One region of the Vibrio cidicii genome, then DNA from elsewhere that is predicted to be linked to it. Evidence: riboswitches for the same ligand, from Rfam matches in the RefSeq annotation. Region 1 holds a riboswitch; the other holds the start of a gene.
What was found. A riboswitch is a leader RNA that binds a small molecule or an ion and turns the genes downstream of it on or off. The one in region 1 is predicted to bind lysine.
Positions count from the first base shown of each region.

Region 2: linked by a shared signal. The riboswitch ahead of lysC (lysine-sensitive aspartokinase 3) and the one ahead of EWA64_RS03325 (Na+/H+ antiporter NhaC family protein) in region 1 are both predicted to bind lysine.

Region 1 covers NZ_CP035921.1:509,395-519,706, reverse strand. The annotation lists gene EWA64_RS03375 (SAM-dependent methyltransferase) at 1-1,193, shown strand, start outside; gene EWA64_RS03370 (DUF2878 domain-containing protein) at 1,190-1,696, shown strand; gene EWA64_RS03365 (chalcone isomerase family protein) at 1,665-2,249, shown strand; gene EWA64_RS03360 (DUF3833 domain-containing protein) at 2,246-2,797, shown strand; gene purB (adenylosuccinate lyase) at 2,862-4,232, opposite strand; gene hflD (high frequency lysogenization protein HflD) at 4,376-4,993, opposite strand; gene mnmA (tRNA 2-thiouridine(34) synthase MnmA) at 5,004-6,128, opposite strand; gene EWA64_RS03340 (hypothetical protein) at 6,320-6,589, shown strand; gene EWA64_RS03335 (inosine/guanosine kinase) at 6,707-8,011, shown strand; gene EWA64_RS03330 (H-NS histone family protein) at 8,062-8,475, opposite strand; lysine riboswitch at 8,932-9,113, shown strand; gene EWA64_RS03325 (Na+/H+ antiporter NhaC family protein) at 9,224-10,312, shown strand, end outside.
Region 2 covers NZ_CP035921.1:1,315,021-1,325,332, reverse strand. The annotation lists gene EWA64_RS07030 (GGDEF domain-containing protein) at 1-450, opposite strand, end outside; gene EWA64_RS07025 (cation:proton antiporter) at 626-1,906, opposite strand; gene metH (methionine synthase) at 2,097-5,777, shown strand; gene lysC (lysine-sensitive aspartokinase 3) at 5,842-7,197, opposite strand; lysine riboswitch at 7,320-7,498, opposite strand; gene EWA64_RS07010 (pyridoxal-phosphate-dependent aminotransferase family protein) at 7,710-8,831, shown strand; gene EWA64_RS07005 (PglL family O-oligosaccharyltransferase) at 8,890-10,312, opposite strand, start outside.

The DNA.
Region 1 (10,312 bases):
TCATTTTCCAATGTCTGCAGAAGATGGAAACGGGCACTCTGACCGTTATTGAAAGCTTTCATACTGAGAGTCGCGAACGCAGTGAGCGCTTTGGTACCACGGGCAACGATCTCTCTGGGACAAATGTCGTTGCGACGATCGAAGTCAAACATCCCGGCTTTTACTCGCGTGTGTTACGCGGTGGCAGTATCGCTGCTGGAGAAGCCTACATGGACGGCTGGTGGGACAGCCCGGATCTGACGGCTCTGATGAAGTTGATGGCCCTCAACTTAGCGGCCCTAGACGGTTTGGAAGAGCAAAGCAGCTGGCTGAGCAAGCTGGTGTATAAAATGGCCCACTGGGCAAATCGCAATACCCAGCAAAACTCGAAAAAGAACATTCATGCGCACTACGATCTTGGTAACGATCTCTATCGTGCTTTTCTTGATGAAAATATGCTCTACTCGTCGGCGATTTTTCAGCAGGAGACCGACAGCTTAGAGCAAGCGCAAATCCAAAAGATGGATCGTTTGTGCCAACAGTTGAAACTCAAGCCCAGTGACCACGTGATCGAAATCGGCACAGGCTGGGGAGCGATGGCGGTCTACATAGCTAAACACTACGGATGTAAGGTGACCACCACCACCATCTCTGAGGAGCAATATGAATACACTCAGCAGTTGGTCGACAAGCTTGGCTTGTCTGAGCAGATCACCCTGCTCAAGCAAGATTATCGCGATCTGCGCGGTCAATTTGACAAGCTGGTTTCGATTGAAATGATTGAAGCGGTGGGTAAGCAGTACTTGCCATCTTACATCAAGACCTGCCAATCACTGCTGAAACCCGGTGGTCTGATGGCGATTCAGGCCATTACCATCGCCGATCAGCGTTATGAGTACTATAGCGATAACGTCGATTTTATTCAGAAATACATTTTCCCCGGTGGCTTTTTGCCTTCCGTGACCTCGTTGACTCAGGCAACCACACAACACAGCGACTTGCTGCTGAGGGATCTTTACGATATCGGTCTCGACTATGCCAAAACTTTGGCTCATTGGCACCGCCGCTTCAACCAAGCCGAAACTGAAGTGCGTGCTTTGGGTTATGACGAACGCTTCATTCGCATGTGGCGCTACTACCTGAGCTACTGTGAAGGGGGCTTTTTAGCACGTACCATCAGCACAGTGCACATGACTTTTCAGCGGCCAGCATGATGCGATTGTTGCTTGTCTCGACTTGGTTCCAACTTGGCTGGTTTCTGTGCGTGCTGGGCAAAGAGACTTGGCAGTGGGCAGCGTTCACTTATGTGATTGCCACCTTGCTGTGGAGTTGGAAAGCCCAGCCTCGGCAGCTGAAAAGTATCGCTATTGTTGCCATCAGTGGCACAGTGTTGGACAGCATAAACCAGCAAGTTGAGCTGCTCAATTTTGTCTCCGACGCGTTACCGCTGTGGATGGTCTGCTTGTGGTGGCTGTTTGCTTGGTATGCCAGTCAGCTCATTTTTGTTATCAGGCGCTTTCGCCGCGCGCAAGTCTGCGCGATTGGCGGCATCGCAGGCGCGTTGAGTTACATCGCGGGTGAGCAGTTGGGCGCGGTGCAGTTTGGTTACGGCTTTTGGCTGACCACCCTCATTTTGTTGATGCAGTGGATATTGATAACGTTTTGCATACTCAAGGTATACGACAATGAAAATTTCGTTCGTGAAAGCGCATGTTAAGCAAACTCTGGTTGCAACGATGTTTGTTGTGGCGAGTGCTGCGTTTCCGGTGAAAGCGCAACTGAGCGGTGCGGATACCCAGAGTTGGCGGCAATGGCGCACCGTTGGCGAGGCGCAGCTAAGCTGGCTGTTTTTTGATATCTACCAGTCTCGCCTTTTGACCTCAACCGGGCGTTTTGAACAGGGGACGGATGTCAGTCCTCATCCATTAGCACTGGAGATCAATTATCTGCGTGATATCAGCCAAAAAGATCTGCTCAAAGCAACGCAGGAGCAGTGGCAGAAACTTGGCTTTGCGAAAGCGGCGCAACAACGTTGGATAGCGGTACTCAGTGAACTTTTTCCGGATGTTCAAGCGGGTGACAGCCTTACCTACTTAACCGATGGCCAAACTGGACAACTGATGTTTAAACGCTTGGCGCAAAGTGAGTACGAAGTGATTGGCTATGTGGCTGATGAAGAGCTCAATGACGCTTTTTTATCCATTTGGCTATCGCCGCAGAGTAATTATCCACAGCTTCGCCAACAACTGATAGGGCAGGTAAGCCGATGAAATGGACATTGAAATTCCCAGTGAATGGGATCAAATGCTGGCTGATCACCTGCTTGTGTTTTTTGTTGAGTGCGTGTTCAACGGATCTCACCCAGTACAAAGCAACCTCGCCGACTTTTGACCTTTTTGGCTATTTTGCAGGAAAGACACACGCATGGGGTATGGTGCAAGACTACAGTGGCCTACAGACGCGGCGATTTGAGGTCGCTATTGTCGGCCAAGTCAGTGGTAACCAACTTACACTGGTGGAAGACTTCGTGTTTGATGATGGCGAAGTCGATCAGCGCATCTGGACAATTACCCGCCTAGATAATGGCCAGTATCAAGGAGAGGCTGACGATATTATTGGCGTGGCTCACGGCGCCGAGCAGGGCAATGCGCTGCAATGGCAGTACGACTTTGAACTGAAAATGGATGACAGCACGGTGACGGTTACGTTTGACGATTGGCTGTATCGTCAAGATGACAAGCATGTGTTCAACCTGACCAAAATCAAGAAGTTTGGTATCGAGGTAGGCACGATTACTCTCTTTTTCCAAAAGCAATAATAAAGTTTGGTGAACAAAAAAAAGGTTGATGTAAAAACATCAACCTTTTTTAACGCTGAGCGACTTATAGTTTATCAGTCAGCTCAATCGCTTGACCGATGTAGTTCGCTGGCGTCATCTCTTTCAAACGCGCTTTTTCGTGCTCTGGAAGCGCAAGGCCGTCGATGAATTGACGCATCGCTTCACCGTCTACGCGCTTACCGCGAGTGAGCTCTTTCAGCTTCTCGTATGGTTTTTCAATGCCGTAACGGCGCATCACCGTTTGTACTGGCTCAGCCAGCACTTCCCAGTTTTTGTCCAGTTCAGCCAAAAGTGCCTCACGGTTGACTTCCAGCTTGCTAATGCCTTTAAGCGTCGATGTGTAGGCGATGATGGCATAACCAACACCAACGCCTAGGTTACGTAGAACCGTTGAGTCAGTTAGGTCACGTTGCCAACGAGAGATAGGCAGCTTTTGCGCTAGGTGACCGAACACCGCATTGGCAAGACCAAGGTTACCTTCCGAGTTTTCAAAGTCGATTGGGTTCACTTTGTGCGGCATGGTTGAAGAGCCGATTTCGCCAGCAATGGTTTTTTGTTTGAAGTGGCCAAGGGCAATGTAACCCCAAACATCACGATCGAAGTCAATCAGAATGGTGTTGAAACGGGCCACGGCATCAAACAGCTCAGCGATGTAATCGTGTGGTTCGATCTGGGTTGTGTATGGGTTCCAAGTTACGCCAAGCGACTCAGTGATGAACTCTTCTGAGAATTTGTGCCAATCAAGCTCTGGATAAGCAGAAAGGTGAGCGTTGTAGTTACCGACCGCACCGTTGATTTTCGCTAGGATCTCAACATTCTCGATCTGCTTGTATTGACGCTCCATACGGTACGCCACGTTTGCCATCTCTTTACCCATGGTGGATGGAGAAGCTGGCTGGCCGTGAGTACGAGAAAGTAAAGGGATGTCGCGATATTCCACTGCCAACGCTTTGATGGCGTCAATCAGGTTACGGATTTCTGGCAGAATCACGCTTTCACGTGCTTCTTTAAGCATCAGAGCGTGAGAGGTGTTGTTAATGTCTTCTGAGGTACAAGCGAAGTGGATAAATTCGTTTACTGCGTGCAGTTCAGGCTCGCCTGCCACTTTTTCTTTTAAGAAATATTCAACCGCTTTAACGTCGTGGTTGGTGGTACGCTCGATCTCTTTAATGCGAAGCGCATCTTGCTCGGAAAAGTTTGCCGCGATGTCATCAAGGAATTGGTTAGCTTGGGCACTGAACGCTGGGACTTCTTTGATTGCATCGGTTGCTGCAAGCTTTTGTAACCAACGGATTTCAACGATAGTACGGTACTTAAGTAAACCGTATTCGCTGAAGATTTCGCGCAATGCAATCGTCTTACTTCCGTAACGGCCGTCTACTGGTGAAACAGCTGTCAATGCTGACAGTTCCATGATGTTCTCCTGAATTGGGTTTCTAAATTTTGTGAGCGTTATACCAATAACTGTGGCAATTGTCACGAATATTGCGCAAACGTTTGCGCGGAGTTTATTTTAGCCCGAAAAAGTTAGCTCGCGTTTTATCGCGAGCTAAACAGTTACATTCTGGCCAAGAGAATTTGGGCTTGTTCGATCATCTTCTTACGACCGAAAATTAAGTGGCGACGTTTACCGCCAACCTGACGCCACAATACGGCGCAGCGAATACCAGAGAGCAGTAGTGCCCGAACCTTATGCTGATTGGCAGTTTGACGCAGCACAGAAGGTGTGCCATTTACCTGAATACGTGGGCCAATCGGACTCACTACGTCAAGATAAACGCTCGCCAAATTGCTGATCATCTGCTCTTCAAGGAGATCATAGTGCTCTGTTTGACGCTGCAACATCTGAATTCTGTCGCCGAGCTGAGCCATCGCATCGTTACGACGTACCAGCTTTCTTTCCAAAGCCATCAGACTGATCAGATAGCGAGTAATCTCGTTGCCAGAAGGGGTACTGTCGATGCCTTTGACCAGACATTCCAACCCCAATTTGAGGCTTTGCTCATGGCCGAATACATCCAGTGTGTTGGCTGGATTGGTATTCACGATGGCTTTTATCGACGTTTCAAAGGCATCTTGATCACAATGTCCGTTTTTCGCCACTTCTTGAACCAGTGCTACAGCTTGGCACATGCCAGCAAATGCGATAGTGCGGTCATAAAGTGTATTCGCCACGTAACGTCTCCTAAGCTTGAGTGTATGGAATGCGTTTTTCGATGATACCGCCACCAAGGCAAACGTCGCCTTGATAGAAAACCGCCGATTGCCCTGGAGTGACGGCAATTTGCGCCTCATCAAAGATCACTTTAATGTTGTCGTCATCAATAGGAATAATTGTACAAGCAATATCTTGCTGGCGATAACGAGTTTTTACGCTGCATTTCATCACTTCGCGAATTGGCTCACGATCCACCCAGTGCAGTTGAGAGGCGACTAAGCCTTCAGATTTCAGTAGCGGATGCTCTTGCCCCTGTACGGCGATGAGCACATTGCGTTTGAGATCTTTTTCGGCCACAAACCAAGGCTCTTCATTACCGCCACCGCCTTTGCGGCCACCAATGTGCAGGCCTTTACGTTGACCTAAGGTGTGATACATCAGACCTTGGTGCTGACCAACAATTTCACCCTCTGGGGTTTCAATGTTGCCCGGTTGAGCAGGCAAATAGCGGCTAAGAAAATCGGTGAATTTGCGTTCGCCGATAAAGCAGATACCGGTCGAGTCTTTTTTCTTCGCGGTGATCAAACCTTGTTCTTCAGCGATGCGGCGTACTTCGGGTTTTTCCAGCTCACCGACAGGGAAAAGGCTACGCGCCACTTGGTCGTGGCTCAAAGTATACAGAAAGTAGCTTTGGTCTTTATTGCCATCCAAACCACGCAGCATTTGCGGCTTTTCACCGTTAGCGGGGAAGGTACGACGAACGTAGTGACCCATCGCAATGTAGTCTGCCTCAAGAACTTCATCGGCAAACTCAAGGAAGGCTTTGAACTTAATTTCTTTGTTACAAAGAATGTCTGGGTTTGGCGTTCGACCTGCTTTGTACTCGGCAAGGAAATATTCGAACACATTGTCCCAATATTCTGCGGCAAAATTAATCGTATGCAGGTGAATGCCAAGTTTATCGCAAACAGCTTGAGCGTCCGCTAAATCTTCGGCTGCGGTACAATACTCAGAGTTATCATCTTCTTCCCAGTTCTTCATAAACAGGCCTTCGACTTGATAGCCTTGTTGCTTGAGGAGATAGGCAGAAACCGATGAATCTACACCGCCGGACATGCCAACGATGACCTTCTTTTGGCTGTTATCAGACATTACTTAACACCACTTCAATTAACTGGACGCAGATTCTAACAGAAAGCATACAGCGGCAACAGATCCGCGACGGCAATCACAAATCGTTTTGCCGAATTTTTCCGCAAAATAGTTGTGCCATCGATAATAGAGTGCGTAGAGAAAAGCGAACTGTGGCATAGTGGGCCAAATTTCAAATCGGAACAAAGTTTATGAGTAACGAAAACCAGTTTATAGAAGAAGCAGAATTGATTGAAGTCATCGAAAATCAACTTGAAGATGGCAATCCAATTAAAGTGAAAGAAACTTTGATGCGTTTAATGATGACTTGTCATTCGCGTGAGGAAGCCATTGCGATGATGGCATGTGCTGTTTCAATAGAGATTTTTGATGTGATGCGAAATGAAGGAAAATTCAATCTCAAACGTTACGCCGAGCACCTTGATCAGCTACCTGACCTCGGCTTTATGGAAGGAGAATAATCGCACGCAAAAGAAAAAGAGCGGGGCAAACGTTTGCTATAATTGCCTTTATTGCCGCTGGTTAGGCAGCAGGTTAGAATCCGCTCTCTTTTTTAACCCCTTACTCAGACGAACACTATGAAATTTCCCGGACAACGCAAATCAAAGCATTATTTTCCTGTACATGCCCGCGATCCGCTGGTGAGCCAAGCGCAGGAAAGCAAACGAATGACGCGTACACATGTTATCGGTATTGACCAAACTTTGGTGGATATTGAAGCGAAAGTGACGTCAGAGGTGATTGAGAAATACGGTCTGAGTAAAGGTCACTCATTAGTTATTGATGACCAAACAGCAGAAGCACTTTATCAGCAATTAAAACAAGAGAATTTGATTACCAACGAATATGCGGGTGGGACGATAGGAAATACATTGCACAACTACTCTGTATTGGCCGATGATCGCTCAACGCTACTCGGTGTCATGAGCCAAGATATTAAAATTGGCAGCTACGGTTATCGTTATTTATGTAATACATCCAGCCGTATGGATCTCAATTACTTGCAAGGTGTTGATGGAGCAATAGGCCGCTGTTTTGCGCTAATTACCGAAGATGGTGAACGAACATTCGCGATCAGCGAAGGCCAAATGAACCAATTGAAGCCGCAAAGTATCCCTGAAAAGATTTTTAAAAAAGCCTCTGCTTTGGTTTTGACGGCTTATTTGATTCGTTGTAAAGAAGGCGATCCCATGCCGCAAGCCACAATGAAAGCGATCGAGTACGCGAAAAAATATAATGTGCCTGTTGTACTAACCCTTGGTACTAAGTTTGTTATTCAGGACGATCCGCAGTTTTGGCAAGCATTTATTCATGATCATGTTACGGTCGTTGCGATGAATGAAGATGAAGCTGAGGCATTAACCGGTGAAAGCGATCCGCTTGCTGCTTCAGATAAAACTCTCGATTGGGCTGACTTGGTATTGTGTACTGCTGGACCACTTGGATTATTTATGGCGGGTTACACCGAAGAGAGCGCTAAGCGTGAAACATCATTGCCTCTTTTGCCAGGCTGCATTGCAGAATTTAATCGCTATGAATTTAGTCGCCCGACTCGAAAAGCCTCATGTGAAAATCCCATTAAAGTTTATTCACATATTTCACCATATATGGGTGGCCCTGAGAAAATTAAAAATACCAATGGTGCGGGCGATGCGGCGCTTTCTGCGGTGTTGCACGATATGTCGGCGAATAAATATCATAAAGAGAATGTGCCCAACTCAAGCAAGCATGTGCACGAATTTCTCACTTATTCATCTTTTTCTCAAGTGTGTAAGTATGCAAATCGCGCCAGTTACGAAGTTCTTGCTCAGCACTCACCGCGTTTGTCCCGTGGCTTACCAGAACGGGAAGATAGCTTAGAAGAGGCGTATTGGGAACGTTAAATAGAAAATAAAAAGGCTCCGTAAGGAGCCTTTTTTATATAATGCAAAGACTAGATTTCGAAGTCTTCTAGAGATTTACCTGCATCTAGCTGCGCTTGAATTGCTGATGGAGTACGACCTTGGCCTGTCCAAGTCTTTTCTTCGCCGTTTACATCAACATATTTGTATTTGGCAGGACGTGGAGCACGTTTACTTTTACCTTTGCTCTTGCTTTTGGTTTCGCCAGAAAGCGCGCTGATTAGCGCATCAACGTCAATGCCGTCTTTTGCAATCTGCTCTGCAATTGCAGCCAGTCTTGCTTCTTGTTCAGCTTTTGCCGCACGCTCTTCCGCTTCTGCTTCTTGACGCTCAGCAACGACGGTTGACAGTTTGTCCAATGCTTCTTCTAGTTGCTCTAGAGTGAGTTCTCTTGCGTAAGCACGTAGGCTGCGAATATTAAGTAGAGTCTTTGTTAGTTCCGACATAACCTTTCCTATGTTAAGTAAGTCGACATCGCAATAATAATATCGAGGTTCAGATAAAACGAATAAGATTAAATTCTTTACGATGCTAATATTAACGCTAAACACGATATAAGCAATATTTATAGCGTTTTTTTTATTGTTTAATCGTTACTAACTTTATATTCGATGCCTTATCTATAGACTCCTGCTAGCTGCGCAAGTTTTTGTGACAAATGTTATGCATTAAGTGTAATTCACATCTATCATTCATATCTGAGCGTGATAAAAATGACACCTCCGTTTATACATACTGACGCAACTGGATACATATCGTGCCCATTTTTCTTTGTTTTATTCGGTGATGTTTTTAGACAGATGTATTGCAAAGCCTATGAGGATGAGTACAATGACGCCTACCTGATGCGGTAACTTGGTGGGTTTGTTGTTTTTATAAACAATAAATGGTCAAAAATAAGTTATCGCCGTAGAGGCGCAACGACAAAGAGTAACTATTATTGGGGTGATGCCAATGAATAATAGTGAAAGGTGTAAGTTGCCGAAGTAAGTTGCATATCAAAGCGGCTTGCTGGTGTTGTATTCGAATAGGAACAACACTGCCATAGTCTTTTATCTATAAACTATGGAGCGCTACTGTAGGGTTGGGTGAAGTGTTCACTTCCCTGTCGCTTAGTTCAACAAAAACATCAGAAATATTTCTGACGGTTTGTTCTGCAGTAGATCTCTAACCAAAAACTGGTTTTTGAAGATCATGAATTTAATAGATTTTTCTACATCTCCGATTTCTCTACTACCGCCAATAGTGGCGCTTACTCTAGCGATATTGACCCGTAAGGTGCTGGTTTCTCTGGGTGTTGGTATCATTCTCGGAGCTATTTTGCTCAACAGTTACTCTGTAATCAACGCAGCCACTTATGTTGGTGAAAAAGTATCCGCTGTTTTCGTTGAAGATGGCGGCCTCAATACTTGGAATATGAGTATTGTGGGTTTTCTTTTGCTACTCGGTATGACTACCGCGTTACTTACTCTTTCCGGCGGTACTCGTGCGTTTGCCGAATGGGCACAATCGCGAGTAAAAAGTAAGCGCGGTTCTAAACTGCTTGCGGCATTTTTAGGCGTATTCATTTTTGTTGATGACTATTTTAACAGCCTAGCTGTAGGTGCAATTTCTCGCCCTGTTACCGATCGATTCTACGTTTCTCGCGCCAAGCTGGCTTACATTCTCGACTCTACTGCTGCGCCGATGTGTGTTGTGATGCCAGCGTCAAGCTGGGGTGCGTACATCATGACCATCATCGGCGGCATTTTGGTTTCACATGGCATCACTGAATATTCAGCGTTAGGGGCATACCTGCGTTTGGTTCCAATGAATTTTTACGCAATCTTTGCCCTGCTGATGGTATTTGCTGTGGCTTGGTTTGGCCTTGATATTGGCAAAATGCGCGAGCATGAAATTGCCGCTTCGCAAGGACGTGGATTCGACAATGACTCGGAAACCGATCTTAAAGAAGCCCATGAAATCGACGAAGAGCTGGATATCCGAGAAAGCGAAAAAGGAAAAGTATCCGATCTCGTTTTGCCAATCGTTGCTCTGATTATTGCCACTGTTGCTTCGATGCTTTACACCGGAGCACAAGCGCTGGCTGCCGATGGAAAAGTGTTTAATCTTCTGGGAGCATTTGAAAATACGAATGTTGGCACTTCGCTGATTTACGGTGGTTTAGTCGGTCTAGCCGTTGCGCTGTTCACCGTGCTAAAACAGGGCCTTGCATTGGTCGAAATTGCTCGCACCTTGTGGATTGGTGCGAAATCAATGTTTGGCGCGATTTTGATTCTTGTA
Region 2 (10,312 bases), 810 kb from region 1:
ATCGTCATGCTTGCCTTTGATTAAGGCCCAAAAGGTAGCGAACGAGGTTGCGCTCATGTAGGCACTGACAATGGCGATTCTGAAATTGATCGAGGGTATCGGGTAGGTGAAAAAGTACAGCGCGCCAACACTGATAACAAAGCCAAGCAGAAGCACGTGGATGATGTGACTTTTGAAGTTACGTATCAGGCTGATGCCGTAGAATGTACAGAGAAATCCAAGGTGGATAAAACTATTGGCAACGACAATGGTTAACCAGTCTGGAGCGATTCCGCGAAAGACTATGAGAAAAGGTCCGACACCGATAAGAAAAATGCCCGCTGCAAGTGGTTTAAGGCCAGACGATTTTTGTTGAGTGGTTTGGTAAATGAAAAGTCCGACTGCATAAAGCAATGAAAAGAGCACAATAATGATGTTTAACGTTCTGATATCTAAAGTGAGGCTTTCCATTCCATTACCTAGACTTTGTTCTGTTCAAAAGCCATCGCATTGGCTGATAGCAACACTGAGTTTTACCCAGCTTTATGCAAAAGAACAAGACAAATCTATCAAAATGCCAATAGCATCATATCAATGATAGATATTTAGCGATTGGCATTTTGTTGTCTACGTATTTTGGATGCTTTTATTGGTAATCTGCATCTACTTTCTTGGCTTTTTCAATCATAGGGGTGATGGTTGACCCTTGGACTAAAATGGAGAAAACCACAACCGCATAAGTCATAACAAGAATAAACTCTTTAACGTCAATCAGCTTGTCTTCAATCACCCAGATGCCACTTGGGATTGAAAGCGCCATGGCCAGCGCTAGGCCGCCGCGCAAGCCACCCCAGGTCAAAATACGAATTGACCAAGGATTGTAGGTTCGAAAGCGTTTAAAGCCAATGTATGAGATAAAGACACTCAAATAACGTGCGAGCAATACCAAAGGCACCGCAATCGCCATCATGATCCAGTCTTCCTGATGGAACTTAAACAGCAACATCGACATGCCGATCAGCAGAAACAACACCCCATTTAAGAACTCGTCCACCAGTTCCCAGAAGTGATCCAAGTGGTCTTCACTCTCTTTAGAAAAGCCGATGAATCGTGTCCAGTTGCCCATCATTATGCCGGAGACCACCATTGCCAGTGGACCCGAAACGTGGATTACTTCAGCAAAGGCATAGCCTGCGGTGGGGACGCCGATAGTCAGTAGCAGTTCCATCGAATGGTCATCGGTCGCGCAGATCAGATAGTGGAACAGCAGACCCAAAGCGAAGCCGTAGACGATTCCGCCGATCGCCTCTTGGATAAACAGCATGGTCACGCTGCCGACAGTTGGTGCTTCGCTGCCGAAAGCGATGGTGAACAGTGTAACGAAAATTACCAGACCAAAGCCGTCGTTAAACAGCGATTCGCCTTCAATTTGCGTCGAAATGCGTTTTGGTGCGTTCAGCTTTTTGACGATCGCCAGTACAGCAATGGGGTCGGTTGGGGAAATCAGAGCGCCAAAGAGTAAGCAGTAGATCAGGTCAAATTGGATACCGATTAACTGGCACGTTCCGTAAAGTACAAAGCCAATAAAGAAGGTAGAAAACAGCGTTGCACCTAAAGCCAGTACGGTAATTTCCCATTTCTGATCTTTGAGGTTGGGAAGCTTAATGCCTAGCCCGCCAGCAAACAGAAGGAAACCGAGGATCCCCTTGAGCAGGAAATCTTCAAAGTTGATGCTCGATACCGTTTGAGTAGCGATCTCGCTGAGATGAAACCAGTTATTTTGACCCGCGATAAGGATAAGGAGTGACAGCACCATAGAACCCGCCGTGATAGCAATGGTGGTCTGCATTTTGCCGATTTTGCTGTTAACAAACGCGATCAGCATAGCTGCTGCAGACAAAAAACAGAGAGTGTAGTAGACCGACATGAGCTTCTCTTTGTAACAAATTATGAACGAAATTTTCTTTCTTCACTGCACAAATAGCAAACATTTTTTGCTAATTCTTTTATCAATCGACAAGGTGCAGAAAATAGGCCGAATTAGAGTTTTTAGACGTCTAGACTCCTGAAGATTGTGTGATAGGATGTCGTAATACTGAAAGGAATGAGGCGTTATCGTGGGAAGTAATATTAGAGAGCAGATTGAAGCGCAACTAAAGCAACGTATCTTATTGATTGATGGTGGTATGGGAACCATGATCCAGGGTTACAAGTTGCAGGAGCAAGACTATCGTGGTGAGCGTTTCGCAAATTGGCACTGTGATCTCAAAGGCAACAATGACTTGCTGGTGTTAACCCAGCCTCAGTTGATCAAAGAAATTCACTGCGCTTACTTGGAAGCGGGTGCCGATATTCTCGAAACCAACACTTTTAACGCCACCACCATTGCCATGGCGGATTACGAAATGGAAAGCTTAAGCGAAGAGATTAACTTCGCTGCGGCTACACTGGCTCGTGAAGCGGCGGACGAGTGGACCGCTAAAAATCCGCAAAAACCACGCTATGTGGCTGGGGTGCTCGGTCCAACCAATCGTACTTGTTCTATTTCTCCTGATGTGAACGATCCGGGCTACCGCAATGTCACTTTTGATGCTTTGGTGCAAGCGTATTCGGAATCGACTCGTGCTCTGATCCGCGGCGGATCCGATCTCATTCTGATTGAAACTATTTTTGATACCCTGAACGCGAAAGCGTGCGCATTTGCTGTCGATTCCGTGTTCGAGGAACTTGGTATCAGCTTACCGGTGATGATCTCCGGTACCATTACCGATGCTTCCGGGCGTACACTCTCCGGGCAAACAACCGAGGCCTTCTACAACGCTTTGCGCCATGTAAGACCTATCTCGTTTGGTTTGAACTGTGCTTTGGGGCCGGACGAACTGCGTCCGTATGTTGAAGAGCTGTCACGTATCTCAGAAACGTACGTCTCTACCCACCCGAACGCCGGTTTACCAAACGCGTTTGGTGAATACGATCTCTCGCCAGAGGAGATGGCGGTGCACGTCAAAGAGTGGGCTCAAAGCGGTTTTATCAACCTCGTTGGTGGCTGCTGCGGCACTACGCCCGAACACATTCGCCATATGGCGCTGGCGGTTGAAGGGGTCGCGCCGCGTGTCTTGCCTGACATTCCGGTGGCGTGTCGTCTCTCTGGGCTAGAGCCTCTGACGATAGCGAAAGATACCTTGTTTGTTAACGTCGGTGAACGCACCAACGTAACCGGCTCTGCGCGCTTTAAGCGTTTGATTAAAGAAGAGCTTTACGATGAAGCCTTGGATGTGGCTCGCGAGCAGGTAGAAAACGGTGCGCAGATTATTGATATCAACATGGATGAAGGCATGTTGGATGCCGAGGCGTGTATGGTGCGTTTTCTCAACTTATGTGCGTCCGAGCCAGAAATTTCCAAAGTACCGGTGATGGTGGACTCGTCGAAGTGGGAAGTGATTGAAGCGGGCCTGAAATGCATTCAAGGCAAAGGTATCGTCAACTCGATTTCCCTCAAAGAGGGTAAGGCCAAGTTTGTTGAGCAGGCCAAACTGATCCGCCGTTATGGCGCGGCAGTGATTGTCATGGCGTTTGACGAGGTGGGCCAAGCGGACACGCGCGAGCGCAAACTGGAGATCTGTACCAACGCTTATCGAATTCTGGTCGATGAAGTCGGCTTTCCACCGGAAGATGTGATCTTCGACCCGAACATTTTTGCCATCGCGACTGGCATTGAAGAGCACAATAACTACGCGGTCGACTTTATTAACGCGGTGGCGGACATCAAACGCGACCTGCCGCATGCGATGATTTCTGGTGGGGTGTCGAACGTTTCTTTCTCTTTCCGCGGCAATAACTATGTGCGCGAAGCGATTCATGCGGTATTCCTCTACCACTGTTTTAAAAACGGCATGGACATGGGCATCGTCAATGCCGGGCAGCTCGAAATTTACGATAACGTACCAGAGAAACTGCGTGAAGCGGTCGAAGATGTAGTGCTGAATCGCCGTGAAGATGGCACTGAACGCTTGTTGGAAATCGCCGAAGCGTATCGTGAAAATGCCGTGGGCAAAGTGGAAGATGCTTCGGCATTGGAGTGGCGTACTTGGCCTGTGGCTAAACGGCTTGAGCATGCGCTGGTGAAGGGTATTACCGAGTTTATCGTCGAAGACACCGAAGAGGCGAGGCTAAACGCGTCTAAGCCACTGGAAGTGATTGAAGGGCCGTTGATGGACGGCATGAACGTGGTCGGCGACCTGTTTGGGGAAGGCAAGATGTTCCTCCCTCAGGTGGTAAAATCGGCGCGGGTGATGAAGCAGGCGGTGGCTCACTTAGAGCCGTTTATTAATGCCTCTAAGCAGTCCGGTACAACCAACGGTAAGATTCTGCTCGCCACGGTCAAAGGTGATGTGCACGATATCGGCAAGAACATTGTTGGTGTGGTTTTACAATGTAACAACTACGAAATCATTGATTTAGGTGTCATGGTGCCGTGTGAACAGATCCTCAAAGTGGCCAAAGAAGAGCAGGTCGACATCATTGGTCTCTCAGGTCTTATCACTCCGTCTTTGGACGAAATGGTGCATGTGGCCAAAGAGATGGAGCGTCAGGGCTTTGATTTGCCACTGCTGATCGGCGGTGCGACCACCTCCAAAGCGCACACCGCAGTCAAAATTGAGCAGAACTATTCTCATCCCGTGGTGTACGTCAATAATGCTTCGCGTGCGGTTGGGGTATGTACCTCGCTGCTGTCTGACGAACTGCGTCCGGCGTTTGTCGAACGCTTGCAGGCCGATTATGAGTTGGTGCGCGATCAGCACAATCGTAAGAAACCGAGAAGTAAACCCGTCACCTTGGCAGAAGCTCGCGCCAACAAAGCGGCGATCGATTGGCAGAGCTACACGCCGCCAGCACCAGCTAAGCCGGGTGTGCATGTGTTTGCCGATTTTGATGTGGCGGTTTTGCGTCAGTATATCGATTGGACCCCATTCTTTATGACGTGGTCGCTGGTGGGTAAATACCCGACCATTTTCGACCACGAGGAGGTCGGTGAAGAGGCGCAACGCTTGTTCAAAGATGCCAATGATTGGCTGGATAAAATTGAGCAAGAAGGGTTGATGAAAGCCAGTGGCATGTGTGCGCTCTTTCCAGCCGCCAGCATTGGTGACGATATTGAGGTGTATAGCGACGAATCGCGTAGCCAAGTGGTCAAAGTGTTGCACAATTTAAGACAGCAAACCGAGAAGCCGAAAGGCGCCAACTACTGTTTGTCGGATTACGTTGCGCCGAAAGCTTCAGGCAAAAAGGATTGGATTGGTGCGTTTGCGGTCACTGGCGGCATCAATGAGCGAGAACTGGCTGATGAGTTCAAAGCGCAGGGCGATGATTACAACGCGATCATGATTCAGGCGGTGGCGGATCGTCTGGCAGAAGCCTTTGCCGAATATCTGCATGAGAGAGTGCGCAAAGAAATTTGGGGCTATGCGCCGAATGAGAACTTATCCAATGAAGAATTGATCCGCGAGAAATACCAAGGTATTCGCCCTGCACCTGGTTATCCCGCGTGTCCGGAGCACACGGAAAAAGGGGCATTATGGGAACTGCTCAATGTCGAGCAAACGATCGGCATGTCACTGACCAGCAGTTATGCAATGTGGCCGGGGGCATCCGTGTCGGGCTGGTATTTCTCTCATCCAGAATCTCGCTACTTTGCGATCGCACAGATCCAACAAGATCAGGTAGAAGACTACGCGCAGCGCAAAGGCTGGGATCTACTTGAAGCGGAAAAATGGTTGGGGCCGAATATCAACGGTTAAACCGCACACTTTCGAGCGAAAAAATGGGTTGCCACGAGGCAACCCATTTTTACATTGGTGAGTATTAATTCTGCGTCTCAAACAGATCTTGGTGCAGCTTTTGAATCACTTTCTTCGAGTCGTGCGCATCGACGAGGAAACACAGGTTGTGATCGCTCGCTCCGTAGCAGATCATGCGCAGGTTGAAATCGCCTAGTGTGCTAAACACCTCTTTAGCGTAACCTTTGGTCTCCATGTGGTTGCCGATTAAGGCGACCAAACATAGATTGTGTTCGACTTCTACGTGGCACAGCTCTTCAAGCTCGCTGCGAACCGCTTGCGGCAACTCTGGTGCACCGCCCGAGGTGTCGGTTTTATCCAGAGTAAGCGAAACACTGATTTCTGAAGTGGTGATCAGATCAACAGAAATCTTATGCTTTGCCAAAATTTCAAATACTTTGGCGAGGAAACCGTAAGCGTGGAACATCTTAGCGCTACGCAGCGTCACCATGGTTTGGTTGCAACGCAGGGCTAACGCACGAAACAGCGGCGAGCTCTGTGCTTCATGACGAATCCAAGTGCCGCCTTTCTCGGGCTCTTTGGACGAGCCGACAAATACTGGAATATCATGACGCAGCGCCGGAACCAGTGTTGAAGGATGAAGGATCTTTGCGCCGAAGTTCGCCATTTCTGACGCTTCAGCAAAACTGATTTCAGGGATCGGCGCCGCTTTTGGCGCAATGCGCGGATCGGTGGTGTAGATGCCCGGGACGTCGGTCCAGATCTCAAGACCCGTCGCTTTTAATCCTTCAGCAATCAGCGCGGCGCTGTAGTCGCTTCCTCCACGGCCAAGCGTGGTGGTGTTGCCATCAAGGTCAGAGCCAATAAAGCCTTGTGTCACGACGATAAAATCACGGCACAGCGGCAACAGTTTTTCTTGGGCGAGCAGGGAAATTTGCGTTACATCTGGTTCTGCGCGGCCAAAGTTGCTGTCGGTGCGTAGTACGTCGCGGATATCAAAACGAACCGTATTCAAACCACGCTCTTTCATCAATTGAGTGAGAATGTGCGTTGACATCAGCTCACCGCAGGCGACCAAGTGGTCGGTCAGTTTGGTGCTGGCTTGAATGGAAGCGGCTTCGGCTAAGCTGGTCACGGTATCAAGCAGAGCGTACACTTCGGCGGCAGTTTCGCTGGCGTCTTGCAACTGATTGAGAATCGCATCGTGGATCTCTGCCAGTTGGCTGAGGATTTGGTTGCGTCGCTCTTGCGCTTGCACACCATTTGCCAGTTCAACCAATAAGTTAGTCACCCCAGAACAGGCGCTGCTCACTACCAGACGCGTGTCTGGATTGTTTTCGACCACGGCGGCACTGCGGCTCATCGCCTCAAAGTTGGCCACACTGGTTCCACCAAATTTCGCTACATTTAATGCGCTCACGGCATTTCTCCCACGACTTCTAAAAAAATAACTATCGTTGGTAACCCAACATCCGATGTTTGTTTTGGTGAGGAAAGGGGATAGAGCAATTGAAAGAGGTCAGTTTGAATAATCAGAGAATGTCCCTCAGAAGCTCTTCATCAGACGGTGCTGATGACAGTTGATGGGACTCAACCCAAGTCAACCGACAGATCAATTCCAGCAACCTTGATCTACCTCGGCACTGCTCCCCCTGAGTATTTCGTATCGGAGTTGCGGCTCCACGAAACACCTACCTGGGCAGTGCTCCTCTTCTGCATAAAGCTCAAACATTGAACGTTTTTCGCCACTTAATGTCAACGGCTATTTCAGGCAGGAGTGAAAGTTTTTATTAACAAAACTGTGACACTGGTTAGACCTGTAAGACGGTCGGCTAATTGCCGTGGCGGAAATATTGCTTTAGTGTGGAAAGCTCAGCTTTCAATACTAATCTAAGTCCATAACAACCCTTTCACGCTTAGCAAGGAGCCGCTATGACGATACAAAGTTTTCATCCACCACGTCGAATTCTTATGGGGCCTGGGCCATCGGACATCTCTCCGCAGGTGTTACAGGCGTTAAGTCGCCCGACGGTCGGCCACTTAGACCCACTTTTTATCGCCATGATGGACGAGCTAAAACAACTGCTCAAATACGCTTTCCAAACGGAAAATGAGTTCACCATCGCGGTATCGGCGCCCGGCAGTGCGGGTATGGAAGCCTGCTTTGTCAATCTGATTGAGCCCGGCGATAAAGTGATTGTGTGTCGTAATGGCGTGTTTGGTGAGCGGATGCGGGAAAACGTGATTCGTGCTGGTGGCGAAGTGGTGCTGGTGGACGATGAATGGGGCTGCCCCGTTTCAGTTGAGAAGGTAGAACAAGCGCTTACGGAGCATCCAGACAGCAAGATCCTCGCCTTTGTACACGCTGAAACCTCAACCGGTGCGATGAGCGATGCCGAGGCGCTCGGTAAACTAGCCAAAGCGCATGGGCTGTTAACCATTGCCGATACCGTTACGTCACTCGGTGGCGTGCCGCTCAAAGTGGATGAGTGGCAGTTGGATGCGGTCTATTCTGGCAGTCAGAAGTGCCTCTCTTGCGTACCGGGATTGTCGCCATTAACCTTCTCAAAAGCCGCGATTGAAAAAATTCAGGCGCGCACCACGCCGATTCAAAGCTGGTTTTTGGATCAAAGCTTAGTACTCGGCTATTGGAGCGGCGCAGGCAAACGCAGCTATCACCACACAGCGCCAGTCAATAGTCTCTATTCACTGCATGAAGCGCTACTGCTGCTGAAAAATGAAGGGCTGGAGAATGCGTGGGCACGCCATCGAGCGATGCACGACAAACTGAAATCCGGGCTGGAGAAACTCGGCTTTCGCTTTGTCGTAGATGAAGCTCACCGTCTGCCGCAGCTCAACGCCATTTACGTACCGGAAGGCATTGATGAAGCGAAAGTACGCTCGCATCTGCTCGAAACCTATAACTTAGAAATCGGCGCAGGTTTAGGGGCGCTGGCGGGCAAAGCATGGCGAATTGGTTTGATGGGCTATGGAGCACGAGAAGAAAACGTTGCACTGTGCCTTCGCGCATTAGAAGAGTCGTTGGCGCTGTAACAACGCTTGAGTGCTCTAAATAAAAAAGCGAAGCGTGGATGCGCTTCGCTTGATGCCTTTATTGGCCCGCAGAAACCGTGGCCGAGCGTGCACTTGAGGGCGGTTGATACTGCACTTGAGTAAAGTCGTGCTTGGGAAAGAGAAACTCCGCTTCGGCGCGCACTTGTTCGGCCTTACTAAGATCCCCCAAGCCTTGGTAAGCGAGGATCAGATTGGAGTAAAATGCCGGGCGCGGCTTGCTCTGGATGATTTCCAACGACCAGTCTATATAAGGTTGGATTAACGCCGCGTCTTGAGTGGCTAAGCCAATGTTGAGATAGGTGCTGTACACATCCCAATCGAAGCGATCTTTCCACACCACAGGATTGGTCACTTGCTTGAGCCGATCTGGGTCAAGTGGTCGTGTGGTTTCAAATTTGGTTAGGACATAGTTGGTGTGCAGAGCGCTTAACATATAAAACGCCGTGAGGATAGGCACCACCAAGCTCATCACTCGTAAGACGGTTTTGCTGATAACACTAAAAGAGACAGACTTCATCCGTGTCGCGCGCTGATCAATCCAGTACAGCAAAATGATGAAGGTCAGCCAGTGTACCGCTGAATGGTAGAAGGGATACTCCAGTTGACTGTGCAGCACAATGGGCACAAACAGCGCGAACACCGCCAAACGGGTGCCTTTCTTGGTGTTCATAATGCGGTTAAGCACTAACAAGGCCGCCAGCAAGATCCCAATCAGCGGGATGATTCCCCCCTCTACCCCCCAATAAAGCAGCTCATTGTGCGGATGATCCATGGCTGGTAAGCCAGCGGGATAATTGTGATTAAGCAAGTGCTGCCTTGCAGTATACAAGGTGTAAGCGGATTCAAAGTTGCCGTAGCCGTAACCAGTAAACGGTTTTTCTATCAGCATATCCAGTGTCTGAGGGAAGGTGTATTCGCGCGCTGAGTCGAGATTGGCTTTGCGTGCAGCGAGGCTGTCACCATCGGGATTGACGTTATTGAGCATCGCACTGGCCAACACCAACCCAGCAATGACAGCGATGAGCCAACCCCAAAAGCGAATTTTTGTGCCAAAGCGGTAGAGGTAAGGGAGCAGCAGCAATACGCCCAATAACGCCGCTAACCACCCAGTGCGAGACGCCAGCACTACAATCAGTGGTACGGTGAAGAGCGGCACAAGGTAGAGCAAGGTGATTTCGCTCAAATGCTTGTTGTATTTGTGTGGTTGTCTTGCCAGCAAATAGCCTGAGATCACCAACCCTGTTGCAAGAAAGCTGGCCATCACATTCGGTTGCTGAAAGATGCCGTAAGGACGATTGGAGAGCGTGTCGTAGCCCATCCAGTTGTCCGCTTTAAGCCACAGATATTGGTAATAACCCAGACAGGCTTCAATCACCACCGCCAGCACTACCAGCCACAGCAGTCTCTGCTTGTGTTTATTACTAAAGCTGAACTGTTGCAGCAGGATAAAAAACGCCATC